4 regions of the Neobacillus sp. DZ-9 genome follow, and region 2 is predicted to be linked to each of the others. Evidence: a T-box and tRNA genes for the amino acid it is inferred to sense, from the RefSeq annotation. Region 2 holds a T-box; the other regions hold tRNA genes.

Region 1 (4,215 bases), on a different contig from region 2:
AAAAATCAATTGACGACTTAGTAGCGTTAGTCGATGAATATGTAAAGGAAGGCTACAAACGGATTAAAGTGAAAATTAAGCCGGGCTGGGATGTTGAAGTAATGCGAACATTGCGCGAGAAGTTCCCTGACGTTGCGATTATGGCAGATGCAAACTCAGCATACCGTTTGGAGGATGCCGAGCTTTTAAAAAAGCTGGACGAGTTTAACTTAACTATGATTGAACAGCCTTTAGCATCGGATGACATCATCGATCATGCGAAGCTGCAAAAAATGCTAAAAACTCCAATTTGTTTAGATGAAAGCATTCATTCTATTGAGGATGCGCGTAAAGCTGTAGAACTGGGTAGTACAAAAATTATTAATATTAAAATCGGACGAGTAGGCGGGCTGACGGAAGCAAGAAAAATCCATGATTACTGTGAGGCAAATGAGATTCCAGTATGGTGCGGCGGCATGCTTGAGTCTGGGATTGGACGAGCACATAATGTTGCATTAACCACTTTATCAAACTTTATTTTACCTGGCGATACAGCAAGCTCTAATCGTTACTGGGAAAAAGATATTATCCTGCCTGAAGTTGTGGCGGAAAACGGATATATTCAAGTACCTCAAATTGCCGGCATTGGCTATGAAGTGGATCTTGGTGCAGTAGATGCATTTACAGTAGCGAAAAAACATTACGAATGATGAGGTGACTAGGATGAAGAAAAGTTTACAAATTGGCGGAGCGTTCGTCGGATTAATTGTCGGGGCCGGTTTTGCTTCAGGGCAAGAAATTATGCAGTATTTTACTAGTTTTGGTATTTTAGGAACCATTGGAGGTATTATCGCTGCTGTGGCGTTCGCATTTTTAGGCTACACACTGGCACAGTTAGGCTCTGACCTCCAGACATCATCTCATAAAGAGGTTATTTACTATTTAGGCGGACGTTATATTGGGTTCATTTTAGATGTTATCATTACCTTCTTCTTATTCGGTGTAGCTGTTGTTATGTTTGCGGGTTCAGGCTCGACATTCAAGCAAATGCTCGGCATAGATCCAATGATAGGCAGCGTGATTATGGTGGCTGCCACCATCTTAACTCTATTATTAAACGTAAAAAATATTATTAATTTAATTGCAATCATAACCCCTTATTTAATGGTCATTATATTTGTGATTTTAATATATTCTATTTTTACCATGGATATATCTTTCACTGAAGCAAATTCATTAGCAAAAGAACAAAGTTCCTCAGCATCAAACTGGATTATGGGTGCACTACTATATGTATCTTATAATATCGCCGCGGGTGCAGCATTATTGATTGTTATGGGCGGTACCATTAAAGACCGTAAAGTAGCGGGCATGGGCGGTATTTTTGGCGGAATTATGCTTGGCATATTGATTATCTTAATTAATATCTCAATGTTTGTAAAAATGGATATCGTTGGCGGTGTGGATATGCCAACACTTGAACTCGCCGGACAGATTCACCCGGCAGTAGGCATTCTAATGGCGATTGCTTTACTTGGTATGATGTACAACACAGCAGTGGGTATGTTCTATGCCTTTACAGTCCGTTTCATTAAACCAGAAAGTATATCCTTCAAGCCGGCCGTAGTAGTGATCGGGTTACTGGGATTCGGCGCCAGCCTAATAGGGTTCACTACACTTGTAGGAAAAGTATACTCCACAATGGGCTACCTAGGTTTTGCCCTAATCTTGGCTATTTTGATCGCCTGGGCAAGAAAAGGAAAAAGTCATAAACCTGCTATAACGGCATAATAATTGAAGCTTGGTTCTATTCTTACAGGGAACCAAGCTTTTTGGAATTTCGATAATCAATAAATTAACATGAACGAAATAACAAATCCCTTCATATATATAAGTAGATTTTCAGATTTTCCCATACATTAACTATTTAATATTGACCTTTTGCAATTAACTATTTATAATAAATAACGTTCCTATAAAAAGTGTCCCAATAGCTCAGCAGGATAGAGCAACAGTTTCCTAAACTGTAGGTCGGAGGTTCGAATCCTCTTTGGGACGTCATTGCTAGAAAAGCGCTATGTTTCGCGGTTTGTTCTCCGTTAATCAATACGGTGACAATGCGGTGACATGGCGCTTTTTTCGTTGTCTGTAGGACCACGTTTTTTCCTTTGGATTGGTGATGTTGAAGGAAATCGATATTACTTTTTTGATACTCATGGAAATCCCTCCCTTCCTGTAATACTAGGATTATATGCGCGCTATTACCGCTATTTCACAATTTAGTTGTGCAAAATTGCACAATAAAATTGCGAAAGGATTAGGACGAGTTTTGTCGAAAGTATATAGTAGGTGATCAGACATGATAATTTGCTTAATAGGTAAGCGTATTAAACAATCGCAATATAAACGGGAATTTATACAGGAATATATGGGTGTATCTCGCAACACCTTATCGAACTGGTCTACGGGTAAGAATTATCCGTCGGTCCCTCAATTATTTAAACTAGCGGCATTATTAGACGTGAAAGTGGACGATTTGTTTATATATAAAGCGGAAGAATGACGATGTCACGGAACTGTCAGAAATAAGAGCGGGAATCATCCGACCATAAATGGGATTGGGGTAAAGGGATGCGGAGAAAGCGAAGATGCAGCGATTGATAATGCTTTCGAGACGGTTAACATTCCCAAATAGACGCGTTGGAGCGTTCGGCTAGCGTTGAGTCGGGCGCTTTTTTATATGTTCTTTTTCGTTAACGTAATATCTTATTTATTTATATAACGGAGAAAAACGGAGAGCAAATTACTCTCCGTCTGCTACTACGATTTCGTATCCGAGTGACTGCAGTTTACTTTCGAATAAATCTCGCGAAACAATAAAGAACGTTTTGCTGCCGTCATCACTTACGACTAATTCATCCGGGCTCTTATCGACCTGGGCTTCGATTAGGTTATCGTAACGGTAGCTCTCTTTGAGTAATTCCGAAATGCTCAAGCTTATCACCTCCGCATTATAATATCAGAATTTTCGGGAATGTAAAGATATTTTAGGCACCTGATACTGATTAATTTAATAATAAAACTCCGTGTTTGTCCATTGCGTTTAAGGACAACCCTTCATAATATACAGTATCCCTTTGAAAAAGAGTAAGCATTTACAGAAGCGCTATTCATGCGCTTTTTTCTATGCGCTTAATTAACGACCTTCACTCCAACAACACTTTCGAAAGCCACACGCTCAAACTCTCCGTCCTTTACTTCTATCCGCAACTTCTTCGTCAGAGGATCTACGTAATGAACATGGCCTGACATCTCCGCAGTGAATCCGTCATCCCATACGCTAAGCTCAAAAAATCTTTGATTCATATCAAGGATTTTTATTTTTGTTAAAGTATGCCAATAACAATTGCCGATAATGAATTGAAGACTTTTACAAAAATTTTAATTAAGATTTTCTATTGCAGCTTTTTCAATTGCAAGTCCCATTGTATAACGATTCATAAATTGCTCAAAACCCGCTACATCCTTTGAAACAGGGGACATCGTCCTACTAGCTTTTTCTACAAATACTTTATGGCTTAAATAGTCATCCAACGTTTCATTATCTGCTTTGTTGATTAGATAAGATGCGAGTAGAGCGATTCCCCATGCTCCTCCTTCCCCTGCCGTTTCCATCACGGAAACAGGGGCATTAAGCGCAGCGGCCATAATGCTCTGCCCAACGCCTTGGGTTATAAACAAGCCGCCATGACCAAGAATTTCATCCAGTTTCACTTCTTCTTGTTTGAGCAGAATATCCATACCAATTTTTAGAGCACCCAATGCTGTAAATAAATGGACACGGATAAAATTAGCCAGGTTGAAATTGCTTTCTGCTGAACGAACAAACAAGGGCCTGCCTTCTTCGAAGTGGGTCATGTGTTCGCCGGAAAGATAGCCATAAGCGAGTAAGCCGCCGCAATCGGGATCTCCCTGAAGAGCCAAATGATACAGAGTTTCATATAACTTATTTGAGTCTACATCCATGCCCATCACTTTAGAAAATTCACCGAACAATCCGACCCATGCATTGAGGTCTGAAGAACAATTGTTGGAATGAGCCATAGCAACAAGGTTGCCTGTAGGTGTGGTGACAAGGTCAATCTCGGAATATACCTTAGACAGTTCCTTTTCTAGTACAACCATGGCAAATACAGAAGTTCCGGCAGAAACATTACCAGTACGCTTCGCGACGCT
Region 2 (4,215 bases):
TTTGGACTTATCCTTAATAGGTAAAAAGCGCTTTTCGATATCCTCATAAAACACTAAAAATCGGTCTATGATGTAAAGCCTTGGCATGACCCGGTGTACCAAAAGTGCAGATATTATTCCTAAAAGGGCGCCAGCAGCCACATCGACAGGGTAATGAACGCCAACCCAGATACGGGATACACCAACACAGAATGGGATGACAAGCCATAACAACCAGCCTTTTTTGCGAACAATCCAAAATGAGATAAAAATGGAAAAAAATAAGATGGTATGGTCACTGGGGAATGAATTATCAACAGTATGTTCCACTAACTTATTGACATGTGGCAGTACAGCAAAGGGCTGGTGATGCGAATAAAACTGGCCCGCAGCTTTTCCCATGATTTCAGCAAGTGTACAGGCAATAAGTGATTGGATTACCATCCTTCGATTTTTGGTCGTTCTTGAAAACCAAAATAGGACAATGGTTAAACATAAAAAATACAACATATATTCTGCCACAAAAATCACCACAGGGTTTAAGGCAGAAAATTGTGAGCCCAAATCATTGGTCGATCGAAAGACGTCAATATTTATTTTGGAAAATGACATAACAATCCTCCTTTTTTCTTGATGCATTTATTGTATAAAGTGCCGAAGTCCTGCAGCCATGGATTAAGATTACACTTACTTACAAACTTGTAAGTCTTGTAAACATGGCGAAGGGGGCATGTTTTTTTGTTTCCATTTGAATCCCAAAACGAGCTATGATATAGTGAAATTATATTGTTGACCGGAAAACTAAAATAGTCAAAAAGGTGGAGGTTCGAAAATGGCACTTGATCGGAGAAAAATGATTGTCGAAGCAGCAACGAAATCTTTTTCGTTGTTCGGTTATAAAGCCACGACCATGGACCAAGTCGCAAAGCTCGCGAATGTTGGGAAGGGAACCATTTATACGTTTTTTAAAAATAAAGAAGAGTTGTTTGAAGAGATTATTTCTTCATTAGTGAAGGAGATGATTGCGGAGGCGGAGCTTGTAATTCAACCGGATGTGCCGTTTACGGAAAATGTCCACCTGGCCCTCTATCGACTCTTAGAATTTCGCTCCCAGCACCAGCTGATGATTAAGCTTGTTCAAGAAGAGAAGGAAATGGGCACCTTAGCTGTTTCGGAAAAGCTCCAGCATGTCGAAAAGGAAATAATCGCTTATCTCAAAGGGAAAATTGATGCTGCGATAACGAAGGGAGCGATTCCGGCAGCTGACACCGAAATCACAAGCTTTCTACTTTTAAAAATGTATATCGCGCTTGTTTCAGACTGGGAAAGGAACCATGAACCGTTAAGCTCAGAACAAATCGCCGATGTGATGAAGGTTTTTTTATTAAAAGGACTATCGTGAATTTTGAAAAAATAACTAAATAGGGAAGGCCACAAAAAAAAGACTTGTGCAAGCACACAAGTCTTTTTTTTAATTATAAAAATTCCGTGAGGACACCGCAAATTGTGGTTCTTCTTTACTTTTAATCGTATATTCTTCCATTAAACTTATAAACGTACCGAAAAGGTAATTCACCACTGCGCCTAATAGGATGCCAAATCCAAGCGCAGTAAAGAAAAACGAGTTGAAACCGCTTCCAAATTGTCCGAGCAATATAAGAATAATTCCTAATCCGCTGCCAAAGATGGCAATCTTTTTGAAGGTAAATAAGCTTTTTAAATGTTTGATTTGCATCACGATCCACTCCCCTTTACTGAATATTCTACCAATTGTCACAGAATTGTCAAACTTTTTGTCACAAAATCGTCAAACTTTTTCGAAACTCTCTATTGCAATAAAACGAGGCCAGTGATAATGGCCTAGTATTTTCTTATTTTTTGCTCTTTTAAACTGTCTGTTGATTTCCGCTTCAGGCACTCGCTTTCCGCGGGCGGTCCGGGGAGCCTCCTCGGCGCTTTAGCGCCTGCGGGGTCTCCCCTGCCCCGTCTTCCCGCAGGAGTCTCGTGCCTTACGCTCCAATCAACAGAGTGCAAAATTAGAAATGTTCTTTAACTTAGCCTATTTTTTTGCTAAATTCTGTTGTGCCATTTTCACAAGTTCTCGAACCATGCTGCCGCCGAGCCTTCCGCCGACTTTTCCAGCCTGCTCAGAGGTGAGCTGGCCGTTATAGCCTTTTTGAAGCGGGACGCCAACCTCTTCTGCGGCTTCAAATTTTGCATTTTCAGGACTGCTGGCATGTGCGACCTTCGCTTTTAACTCATCTAATCCTCTTCTTGCTTCTGGAACAAGAATTTTATTTCTTCTGGCCATAAAAATCCCTCCTTATCCCTTATGATTTCCATAGTGAAAAAAATAATCAGCGGCCTATGGATAAATCCTAATTTATCCAGTATAATAACTGATAATTAATTTTGGATAAATTCTATGAAAAAGAGAGTAGTTATCTAGGAAGTGATAGCGAGTCAGGGGCGGTGGGAGCCTGATACGGAGCAGATAATGAAGCGCACTTTTGAGATGCTTGCCTGAAACTGTGTAGGGCACGCCGGAGAATTCTCCGTTACAAAAGATAAGCTGGTTCTGAACGAACAATTAGAGTGGTACCGCGGGATATTCAAACTCTCGTCTCTTTTTATAAGAGGCGGGAGTTTTTTGTATTTGTAGAAAAAAGGAGGTCAAAAAGATGAATTTTAAGAAGGAACTGGCTGAAATACTTTTTGAGGTGCTGGAGGGGGCAATAGCGCTCCAAGACCTTGAACTGCTGATTGAGAAACCGAAAAACCAAGTGCATGGCGATTTGGCTTTTCCAGCTTTTAGCCTCGCAAAATTAAAACGTAAATCACCAAATGTGATCGCACAAGAACTCAGTGAAAAGATCCAATCACCGATCTTTGAAAAAGTAGAAGTGGTCGGTGCTTATCTGAATTTATTTTTAAACAAAAAACTTGTTTCAGAAAAAGTCGTCAATAAAATCATTAACGAAAGAGACCAATTCGGTGCACAAAACATTGGCGAAGGAGGTAATGTCACGATCGACATGTCGTCTCCTAATATCGCCAAGCCATTTTCAATGGGTCATCTCCGTTCCACGGTTATAGGGAATGCCCTCGCTCACATTGTAGAAAAATGCGGCTATAAGCCGATTAAAATTAACCATCTCGGTGACTGGGGAACGCAGTTTGGCAAATTGATTACTGCCTATAAGCTATGGGGAGACGAAAAGAAGGTCAAACAAAACCCAATCAAAGAACTTTTGGCGCTTTATATCAAGTTCCATGAGGAAGCTGAATCCAACCCATCGCTTGAAGACGACGGACGCGCCTGGTTTAAAAAGCTAGAAGATGGCAATGAAGAAGCATTAACACTATGGCAATGGTTCCGCGATGAGTCATTAAAAGAGTTTTCAAAAATTTATCAGTTAATGAACGTTGAGTTTGATTCCTACGCAGGAGAAGCTTTTTATAATGATAAAATGGACCGGGTTGTCCAATTGCTTGAGGAGAAGCAATTACTGGTGGAATCCGACCAGGCACAGGTCGTTGAACTCTTAGAAGAAGAGCTGCCGCCTTGCCTGATTAAAAAATCTGACGGCGCCACGCTTTATGCGACCCGTGATTTAGCTGCCGCCATCTACCGTAAAGAGAATTATCAATTTGCCAAATCCTTTTACGTGGTGGGACATGAGCAAAGTCTTCACTTTAAACAGTTAATCTCTGTGTTAAAGAAGATGGGCTATGACTGGGCGGAAAAAATGGTCCATGTTCCGTTTGGCATGATGCTGAAGGACGGCAAGAAAATGTCCACCCGTAAAGGCAAGGTTGTTTTACTAGAAGAAGTGTTAAATGAATCGATTGCAATGGCCCGACATAATATCGAGGAGAAAAATCCAAACCTTTCTAACAAGGATGAAGTAGCGAAACAGGTGGGCGTAGGGGCCGTTATTTTCCATGATTTAAAAAATAACCGTATGAACGATATTGAATTTTCGTTGGAGGAAATGCTGCGCTTTGAAGGGGAAACAGGACCATACGTCCAGTACACCTATGCCCGTGCCTGTTCGATCTTACGAAAAGGAAAGTGGGAGGCGATTGCCATTGACCATGCCTACAATACTTCATGGGAAAAAGAATGGAAGGTTATCAGCCTGTTAATGGAATTCTCTAATGCCATTAAACGTGCAAGTGAGAACTTCGATCCTTCGCAGGTGGCGAAATATGTGGTAGATCTGGCACAAGCCT
Region 3 (4,215 bases), on a different contig from region 2:
GTAACGCAGGATAGAATAACGTTTCTGCAGGACCTGAAGGAAATCGGGTAATAATCTTTTTGTGATATCGATGAATGACTGCATGATTACCATGCTCCTTTATAATATGTTGCTGGGCAAAAAATGTCCACCCTAGACATATTATGTCCCACCGGATCCAAAAAAAATTCACCCTTGCTACATTTTCATTGTAACAGGAGTGAAAACCTATTTCAACTTATAAATCCGCCTTTTTTTCCTGTAAACGGTTACTTATGTCAAATTTGTTAACCATACCATAGGCAACCTCTTCCCCATCGAGATGAACAACAGGAATCATCAACCCGTAAAGCTCGGTTAATTCATCACTTTGTTCGATATCCATTTCTTTGAGTTCGAAATCCCACTCCTCTTTAAGTTCAAGAAGTACTGCCTTTGCCTTTTCACAAAGCGGGCAGCGATTTCTAGTATATAACGTAATTTGCGGCATTGATTTTTTCCTTCCTTAGTTAAATCTTTTTCTTTTTGATGAGGACGGGATTCCCAGCTGGTCGCGGTATTTGGCAATGGTCCGCCTCGAAACTACGATTCCCTCTTCCGTCTTCAATTGTTCCACAATTTCCTGATCCGATAGCGGTTTTTCTTTATTCTCTTTTTCTATCAGCCTGCTAATGGCATTTTTCACTTGAGTTGAAGAGGTATTTTCATCCTCTGAGACCGTTTGGATTGTACTGGTGAAAAAGGATTTTAACGTAACGGTTCCTACTGGTGTTTGCACGTATTTTTCCCTTACAGCACGGCTGACGGTCGATTCATGAATGTCTAGTTCCGCTGCCACTTCCTTCATCGTCATCGGCACTAAATATTGTGCGCCTTTTTGAAAAAAAGCAGGCTGCTTCTCAACAATCTTTCCTACAACCTTTGTCAGTGTTTCTTTCCGCTGTTCAATGCTCTTTAAGATCCATTGGTAATCCTGGAATTTTTCCTGTAAAAAACGGCTTACCTGAGTATCCTGGTCTTTGAATTTTTTATAGTAGGTCTCATTGAAGCTTATCCTTGGAATCGGATCATCAAACATCCGAACAGATAAACCTTCCTCAGTTTGCTCAATAATTGCATCGGGCGTAATGTAGGCAGCACTAGCAGTTCCCCCGGTTAAAATCGCTGCAGGCTTTGGATTAAGAACCTGAATTTCATCGAAAACATCTTGAATTTCTTTTAAAGTAACCTTAAGCTCTTTTGATATTTGCTTCCATTTCTTTTCAGCGAAAGGAACAAAATAGTTAGCAATAATATTAAGGGCAAGCTCATTATTAGGATTTTGATAATAAATTTGCATCAAGAGGCATTCTTGTAGGTTTCTTGCACCAATTCCCGCTGGTTCTAACGTTTGCAGTACGGCTAAACATTCCTCTACTAATTCCTCTGATACCTTTAGGTTTTCAGCAATTTGGCTGAAGTCGCCAAAGAAGTAACCGTTTTCATCTAGATTCTGTATAAGATGGCGAATGACTCTTAATTGGTCCGCCGACAATTTTTTTATGTTTAATTGAGAAATTAATTGCTCTTCTAACGAAAATTTCTTTTCGGCAATTTGGTCGATCCAGTCTTTTTCTTCTTTTTGATGTTTGCGGCGATTTCGATCGATAAGGGGATTCATAGGCTTTACATTCGCATGCTCCACTTGAATCAGGGGATTTTCTAGCGCCTTATTTTCCAAAAAAGCACTCAGTTCCTGCGCTGAATATTGCAATAATGCTATCGCCTGGGACAATTCTTGCGTCATCGCGAGTTTTAATGTTTGCTGTTGCCATAATCCTGCCTTTAAATTCATGTTAATCTCTCCCCCTTATTATCTATTTTACATGAAAGAGGGGATTTGGGGTATGGAAATTGGCAACCAGCTATTTATATTTACCGCATTATCGATATATTTATAATAAAGGAGTGGTTTATGAGATGAAGAAGATTCATTGTCATTTAAAAGATTTACTTAATGAAAGAAATATGTCACAAGAGGAAATAGCTGGTCTTTCAAAAGTAAATGAGACTATCATTGATTCACTTTATAATAATGAGCTTAACACTATTTTAAAAAAAGAAATCGTCCAGATTGCTGAAGCTCTTAATATTGAGGATATTTCACAGTTATTTTCAATAATTGAAAAATAAAAACCCCCTGTTTGCGAAAAACAGAGGGCTTTCATGACGCGCTCGGAGGGAATCGAACCCCCATTTTAAGAACCGGAATCTTACGTGCTATCCGTTGCACCACGAGCGCAAAATTATTAACGACTTACATATTATATGCCAGATTCTTTCACTTTGCAAGTATACAATGGGTTTAAAATGAACTAATCTGGATAAGATGAATTAGGGAAAGCTGTCGAACTTTTTTAAAGTCAAACTGTTTGACCTTTATTGACCATCCAGTGTATGATAACAATACATAATGTTTTTACCTTTTCTAATCAAAGGAGGAAGAAAAATGAATTTGATCCCTACAGTAATCGAACAAACGAACCGGGGCGAAAGAGCATATGACATCTATTCCCGTCTGTTAAAAGACCGGATCATCATGCTTGGAAGCGCCATTGATGATCATGTAGCAAACAGCATTGTTGCTCAATTATTATTCCTTGAAGCTGATAACCCAGAAAAAGATATATCCCTATATATCAACAGCCCTGGCGGAAGTATTACTGCCGGTATGGCGATTTATGATACTATGCAGTTCATTAAACCAAACGTGCAAACAATCTGTATCGGTATGGCTGCATCCATGGGTGCATTCCTTCTTGCAGCAGGTGAAAAAGGAAAGCGCTATGCCCTTCCGAATGCTGAAGTTATGATTCACCAGCCACTAGGCGGTGCACAAGGACAGGCAACGGAAATCGAAATTGCTGCTAAGCGCATCCTCTTCCTTCGTGAAAAATTAAATGGAATTCTTGCTGAGCGCACTGGCCAGCCGCTTGAAGTGCTCCAAAAGGATACTGACCGCGATAACTTCATGACTGCTGAACGTGCGAAAGAATATGGTCTAGTTGACCACATTATTACTCGTAATTCTCTGGATGATAAAACGAAAAAATAATTGTTTTGAGCAATCGGCTTTGGAGCCGGTTGCTTTTTTATTTAGGTGGCAGCAGGGGGGCTTTTAGGTGCCCTTCTAATTACCGTGGAAGGCTTTTTTCTTTGGTCAGAGGCATTAGAAGACCTTCCTAATTACCGTAGCACCCCTTTTTCTTCGTGCATGGGGCATTAGGAGACCTCCCTAATTACCGTAGCACCCCTTTTTCTTCGTGCACGGTGTATTAGGAGACCTTCCTAATTACCGCGGCACTCTTTTTTCTTCGAGCATGGGCACTAAGGGCTTCTCTTTATTGGTGGATTTTCATGCAATATGATCATAGAAAATCCTCATAATAGCAAAAAGAGGCTTGGCACGCTAATGAGCCAAACCCCTTTTCTATTATTGTTCCTTCTGAATAAAATCAGCTAAAGCATGGATGGCGTTTTCTTCGTCATCGCCGTCTGCAATAATATTAATCACAACACCTGAGCCGACTGCTAAGCTCATTAAGCCCATGATGCTTTTGGCATTTACTTTCTTGCCATCCTTCTCTAGAAAAATATCGGCAGAAAACCTGTTGGCTTCCTGGACAAAAAGGGCCGCTGGGCGCGCTTGAAGTCCTGTTCTCAATTTAACTTCTACTTCTTTCACTAGCATAATCATATTCCTCCTCATTTTTTTCTATATATATCTTTGAAGCTTATTCAAAATTTCACAAACTATTCTAGTTTCTAACTTACATTTCCCCAACACGTAGCTTCTCGGCGATTTCATCAATTTTTCTTAAGCGATGATTGATGCCAGATTTACTGATAGTGCCACCGGAGACCATTTCACCAAGTTCTTTTAAGGTCACATCGGTATAATTTAAACGAAGCTCGGCAATTTCTCTTAGTTTTTCCGGTAGGATTTGCAATCCGACTGTCTGATCGATAAAGCGGATATTATCGACCTGCCTGATCGAGGCTCCAATCGTTTTGTTGAGATTTGCGGTTTCGCAATTGACAAGACGATTAACAGAATTCCGCATATCCCTAACAATTCTTACGTCCTCAAAGCGGAGCAGGGCATTATGGGCACCGATGATATTTAAAAACTCGGTGATTTTCTCTGCTTCCTTTAAATAAGTAATATAGCCTTTTTTCCGCTCAAGTGTTTTACTG
Region 4 (4,215 bases), on a different contig from region 2:
CAAAACCCTGCTAGATTTTCCGGAAATCCCAGAGGTCGAAGAAACAGGTTCAACCTTCGAAGAAAATGCCATTTTAAAGGCAGAGGCTGTTTCACAGGCGCTAAATAAGATGGTGATTGGTGACGATTCAGGCCTGATCGTGGATGCCTTAGAAGGCAGACCAGGAATCTACTCCGCCCGTTATGCGGGAGAGCCAAAGAACGATCAAAATAATACAGAAAAAGTTCTGTCTGAATTAAAAGGCGTTCCCGAGGGGGAGCGAACAGCCCGTTTCTATTGTGCATTAGCAGTGGCAGTTCCAGGGCAAGAAACCTTCACGGTGTCAGGCACTTGTGAAGGGCGTATTTTAGAAGAGCAACGTGGTACTAATGGTTTTGGCTATGATCCCGTTTTTTATGTCCCTGATAAAGACCGTGCAATGGCTGAGCTTTCTTCAGATGAAAAAAATAAAATCAGCCACCGGGCAAATGCTCTGAAGAAGCTGGATGATGTGCTGGATGGTATTTTAGAAAAGGCTAATGAGGCATGAGCAAGGTTTTAGTTGTTAGCGATAGTCATGGATTGACAAAGGAACTCGAGATTTTACGTGAAAGACATTTGAATGAAGTCGATTTGATGATTCATTGCGGCGATTCACAATTGATGCCTGATGATCAATCCATGTCTGGCTATTTAACCGTAATGGGTAACTGTGATTTCGGTGGAGGGTACCCATTAGATACAACCACGGAGGTTGCCGGCAGAAAGTTATTCATTACCCATGGTCATCGATATTCTGTAAAAACTTCTTTGATGAATTTAAAGTATAAAGCACAAGAGGTTAATGCTGATATCGTCTGCTTTGGACACTCGCACGTCTTAGGTGCAGAAGTGATTAAAGAGACGTTGTTCTTAAATCCAGGAAGCATCCGTCTTCCCCGTGAGCGACTAGAAAAAACTTATGTTATTTTGGATTTATTGGATGATAAAATAAAAATGTCCGTGTTTGAAATGAATGGGCGGGAGATCTTAGAGCTTTCTCGGGAATTTATATTACCTCAAAAATGATTTGAAACCTAGTAGTGACCGTGCAGGGGGAAAATAGCTTTGCACGGGCACTAAGAAGGGTTCATAATGCCTGTGAAACAAGAATAATAAGTTTCACGGTCGTTAAGAGGGGTTCATAATGCCCGTGAACCAAGAAAACGATGCTCGACGGTCGTTAAGAAGGGTTCATAATGCCCGTGAACCAAGAAAAAGATGTTCGACGGTCGTTAAGAAGGGTTCCTAATGCCCGTGAACCAAGAAAAAGATGTTCGACGGTCGTTAAGAAGGGTTCCTAATGCCCGTGAACCAAGAAAAAGATGTTCGACGGTCGTTAAGAAGGGTTCCTAATGCCCGTGAACCAAGAAAAAGATGTTCGACGGTCGTTAAGAAGGGTTCCTAATGCCCGTGAACTAAGAAAAGGTTGTCCCATGGTCGTTAAGAAGGGCTCATAATACCCGTAAAACAAGAAAAGGTTGTCCCACGGTCACTAAGAGAGGTTTATAATGCTCGCGAAACGAGAAAAACGAGTTCCCGGTCATTAAGAACGATTAAAATTTTCATATCGAAAACTTAAATTAAAATAAAAATAAAAAATGTAAAAAACCCGTTGACTTTTAGATATTAGGATAATATAATAAATCTTGTCGCTGATAATTAAATACGTCCCAGTAGCTCAGCAGGATAGAGCAACGGCCTTCTAAGCCGTCGGTCGGGAGTTCGAATCTCTCCTGGGACGCCATACTACATACCAGACATTAACTCACTTTTGATAGTGAGTTTTTTTTGTGCCTCATTTATGCTACACTATTTTCCAAGACACGCAAAAGGACGGATTTTTATGAAAAAACGGGAAAAAGCGAAACGAATCGATAATGTAATTTTCTTTCCCGGAATTGAAAAAAGATTAACAGATAAAGGCTTAGAGAGCCTGCGTAATAAAAAATATCAAGAAGCCATTACCCTTTTAGAAGAAGCAAAAGAACTAGATCCAGAAAATGCCGACATCCTAATCGGACTTGCTCTTGCCTATTTCGAGGCAGGATCCTTTAAAAAAGCAAGAAAGCTCGCCAACGAAATGCTCCTAAAAGGAATTGGAGATTATTTTCAAATGGTAGACCTCTACTTAACAATCCTTATCCAACTCCATGAATACCAAGAAATCGTCTCGACCATTGAAGCCTTGTTAGATGAAAAAGAGATTCCACTAGACAAACATGATCATTTTTTAACCATCCTCCAATTCAGCCGGAGAATGGCGGAGAATCGCAAACTGGACATAAATGAACCCGAGATGGAGGAAAACCATCCACAGCAGCTAAATCTTTTATCATCAAACAATCTCAATGAACAAATGCTGCTAATTTCGAACCTGGCAGAAAAAAATATCCGCCCCTATGTTCCTGAGATTGAAGAATACCTCACATCAGAAGAAGGGCATCCGTTTCTTAAAACGATTCTGTTAACGCTGCTCAAAGAGCAAGAAATCGATCGAGAATTAAAAATCACAAAATTCTCACAAGAAAACGCAGTCATCCCCACTCAATTGCCAGACGTTAGACAGCAGCCCAGAATGATCCAAATTAAAGCTCTATTAGAAAATCAACTTGAAAGCAGTGACCCTGTTCTCTTTGAAAATATCATCGCCTTGGTAGAACGAATTTTTTTTATGAGCTTTCCGTTTGAGCTGCAACCTGAGAACAGTTCTGCTTGGGCCGCAACCTTCTACATTCTTGCACAAGAATACATGGGAATGGAGCCTAAATTACCTCAAACAGCGATGGAATATGGAGTCACATTGCAAGAAATAGAGCAAGCTAGAGGCCAAATTGAACAAATTGAGAAAATTTCTTATCCTAATATATAACCTACGGTGTTGAAACACAGCAATCCTGTGTTATAATGTAGGGGTTGCATTGTGTAAAAAATTATATTTTACATTAAAAAAGTGGAAATATGACTTATTGGACAAGACATATTTCGATTCTTAATTCGTTACGAATGAAATGAGAATAGATGTTGGAGGGAAAATAGGTATGACAGCAAAATGGGAAAAATTAGAAGGAAACCGCGGCGTCCTTACAATTGAAGTAAGTGCTGAACAAGTAAGCAAAGGGTTAGACGAAGCATTCCAAAAAGTTGTTAAGCAAGTAAACGTTCCAGGATTCCGTAAAGGAAAAATGCCTCGTGGTATGTTTGAAAAGCGTTTCGGTGTAGAATCACTTTACCAAGACGCATTAGATATTCTTCTTCCAGAAGCATACGGCAATGCAATCGACGAAGCAGGAATCGAGCCAATCGACCGTCCTGATATCGACATCGAACAAATGGAAAAAGGCAAAGACCTTATTTTCAAAGCAACAGTTCAAGTTAAGCCTGAAGTAACATTAGGCGAATACAAAGGCCTTGAAGTAGAAGCGTTAGATACAAACGTGACTGACGAAGACGTTCAAAAAGAATTAGAAACACTTCAAAACCGTCACGCTGAGCTTGTTGTAAAAGAAGACACTGCTGCTGAAAACGGTGATACAGTTGTTATCGACTTTGAAGGATTCGTTGATGGCGAAGCTTTCGAAGGCGGCAAAGCTGAAAACCACTCTTTAGAACTTGGAACAGGATCTTTCATTCCTGGCTTCGAAGAGCAATTAGTTGGTGTTAAAGCTGGCGAATCTAAAGATGTAGAAGTATCATTCCCTGAAGAATACCATGCAGCTGAGCTTGCTGGCAAACCAGCAACTTTCAAAGTAACTGTTCATGAAATCAAAGGCAAAGAGCTTCCTGTATTAGATGACGAGTTTGCAAAAGATGTTGACGATGAAGTAGAAACATTAGATGCATTAAAAGAAAAAATCAAAACTCGTTTAGAAGACAGCAAAAAGCATGAAGCAGAACACCACCTTCGTGACACAGTAGTGGAAAAAGCTGCTGAAAACGCGGAAGTTGAAATTCCAGAAGTTATGGTTTCTAACGAAGTAAACCGCATGCTTCAAGAATTTGAACAACGTCTGCAAATGCAAGGCATGAACCTTGAGCTTTACTTCCAATTCTCTGGTCAAGACGAAGCGGCTCTTCGCGAACAAATGAAGGAAGAAGCACAAACTCGTGTGAAAGTGAACTTAACACTTGAAGCAATTGCAAAAGCTGAAAACCTTGAAGCAAATGACGAAGATGTAAACGCTGAGCTTGAAAAAA

Evidence for each region. The T-box of region 2 lies ahead of argS (arginine--tRNA ligase). A T-box ahead of a tRNA ligase gene usually reads a tRNA of that ligase, here a tRNA-Arg.
Region 1: it has a tRNA-Arg gene. The T-box ahead of argS (arginine--tRNA ligase) is inferred to sense a tRNA for this amino acid. The anticodon was not compared.
Region 3: it has a tRNA-Arg gene. The T-box ahead of argS (arginine--tRNA ligase) is inferred to sense a tRNA for this amino acid. The anticodon was not compared.
Region 4: it has a tRNA-Arg gene. The T-box ahead of argS (arginine--tRNA ligase) is inferred to sense a tRNA for this amino acid. The anticodon was not compared.

What each region holds. Positions count from the first base shown of each region.
Region 1 is NZ_JCAIOL010000002.1:670,153-674,367, reverse strand. Features, by position in the region: gene menC (o-succinylbenzoate synthase) at 1-689, shown strand, start outside; gene AC59HZ_RS07865 (YkvI family membrane protein) at 703-1,770, shown strand; tRNA gene AC59HZ_RS07860 (tRNA-Arg) at 1,964-2,037, shown strand; gene AC59HZ_RS07855 (helix-turn-helix transcriptional regulator) at 2,339-2,542, shown strand; gene AC59HZ_RS07850 (hypothetical protein) at 2,783-2,974, opposite strand; gene AC59HZ_RS07845 (YolD-like family protein) at 3,172-3,345, opposite strand; gene AC59HZ_RS07840 (xylulokinase) at 3,421-4,215, opposite strand, start outside.
Region 2 is NZ_JCAIOL010000019.1:24,859-29,073, forward strand. Features, by position in the region: gene AC59HZ_RS29470 (undecaprenyl-diphosphatase) at 1-591, opposite strand, end outside; gene AC59HZ_RS29475 (TetR/AcrR family transcriptional regulator) at 812-1,381, shown strand; gene AC59HZ_RS29480 (hypothetical protein) at 1,451-1,717, opposite strand; gene AC59HZ_RS29485 (alpha/beta-type small acid-soluble spore protein) at 2,039-2,290, opposite strand; T-box leader at 2,396-2,610, shown strand; gene argS (arginine--tRNA ligase) at 2,661-4,215, shown strand, end outside.
Region 3 is NZ_JCAIOL010000008.1:233,270-237,484, forward strand. Features, by position in the region: gene AC59HZ_RS22220 (sugar-binding transcriptional regulator) at 1-84, opposite strand, end outside; gene AC59HZ_RS22225 (glutaredoxin family protein) at 218-469, opposite strand; gene rpoN (RNA polymerase factor sigma-54) at 485-1,813, opposite strand; gene AC59HZ_RS22235 (helix-turn-helix domain-containing protein) at 1,939-2,151, shown strand; tRNA gene AC59HZ_RS22240 (tRNA-Arg) at 2,189-2,260, opposite strand; gene clpP (ATP-dependent Clp endopeptidase proteolytic subunit ClpP) at 2,468-3,073, shown strand; gene AC59HZ_RS22250 (HPr family phosphocarrier protein) at 3,452-3,709, opposite strand; gene whiA (DNA-binding protein WhiA) at 3,789-4,215, opposite strand, start outside.
Region 4 is NZ_JCAIOL010000001.1:218,835-223,049, forward strand. Features, by position in the region: gene AC59HZ_RS01060 (XTP/dITP diphosphatase) at 1-529, shown strand, start outside; gene AC59HZ_RS01065 (metallophosphoesterase family protein) at 526-1,047, shown strand; tRNA gene AC59HZ_RS01070 (tRNA-Arg) at 1,689-1,765, shown strand; gene AC59HZ_RS01075 (tetratricopeptide repeat protein) at 1,865-2,890, shown strand; gene tig (trigger factor) at 3,060-4,215, shown strand, end outside.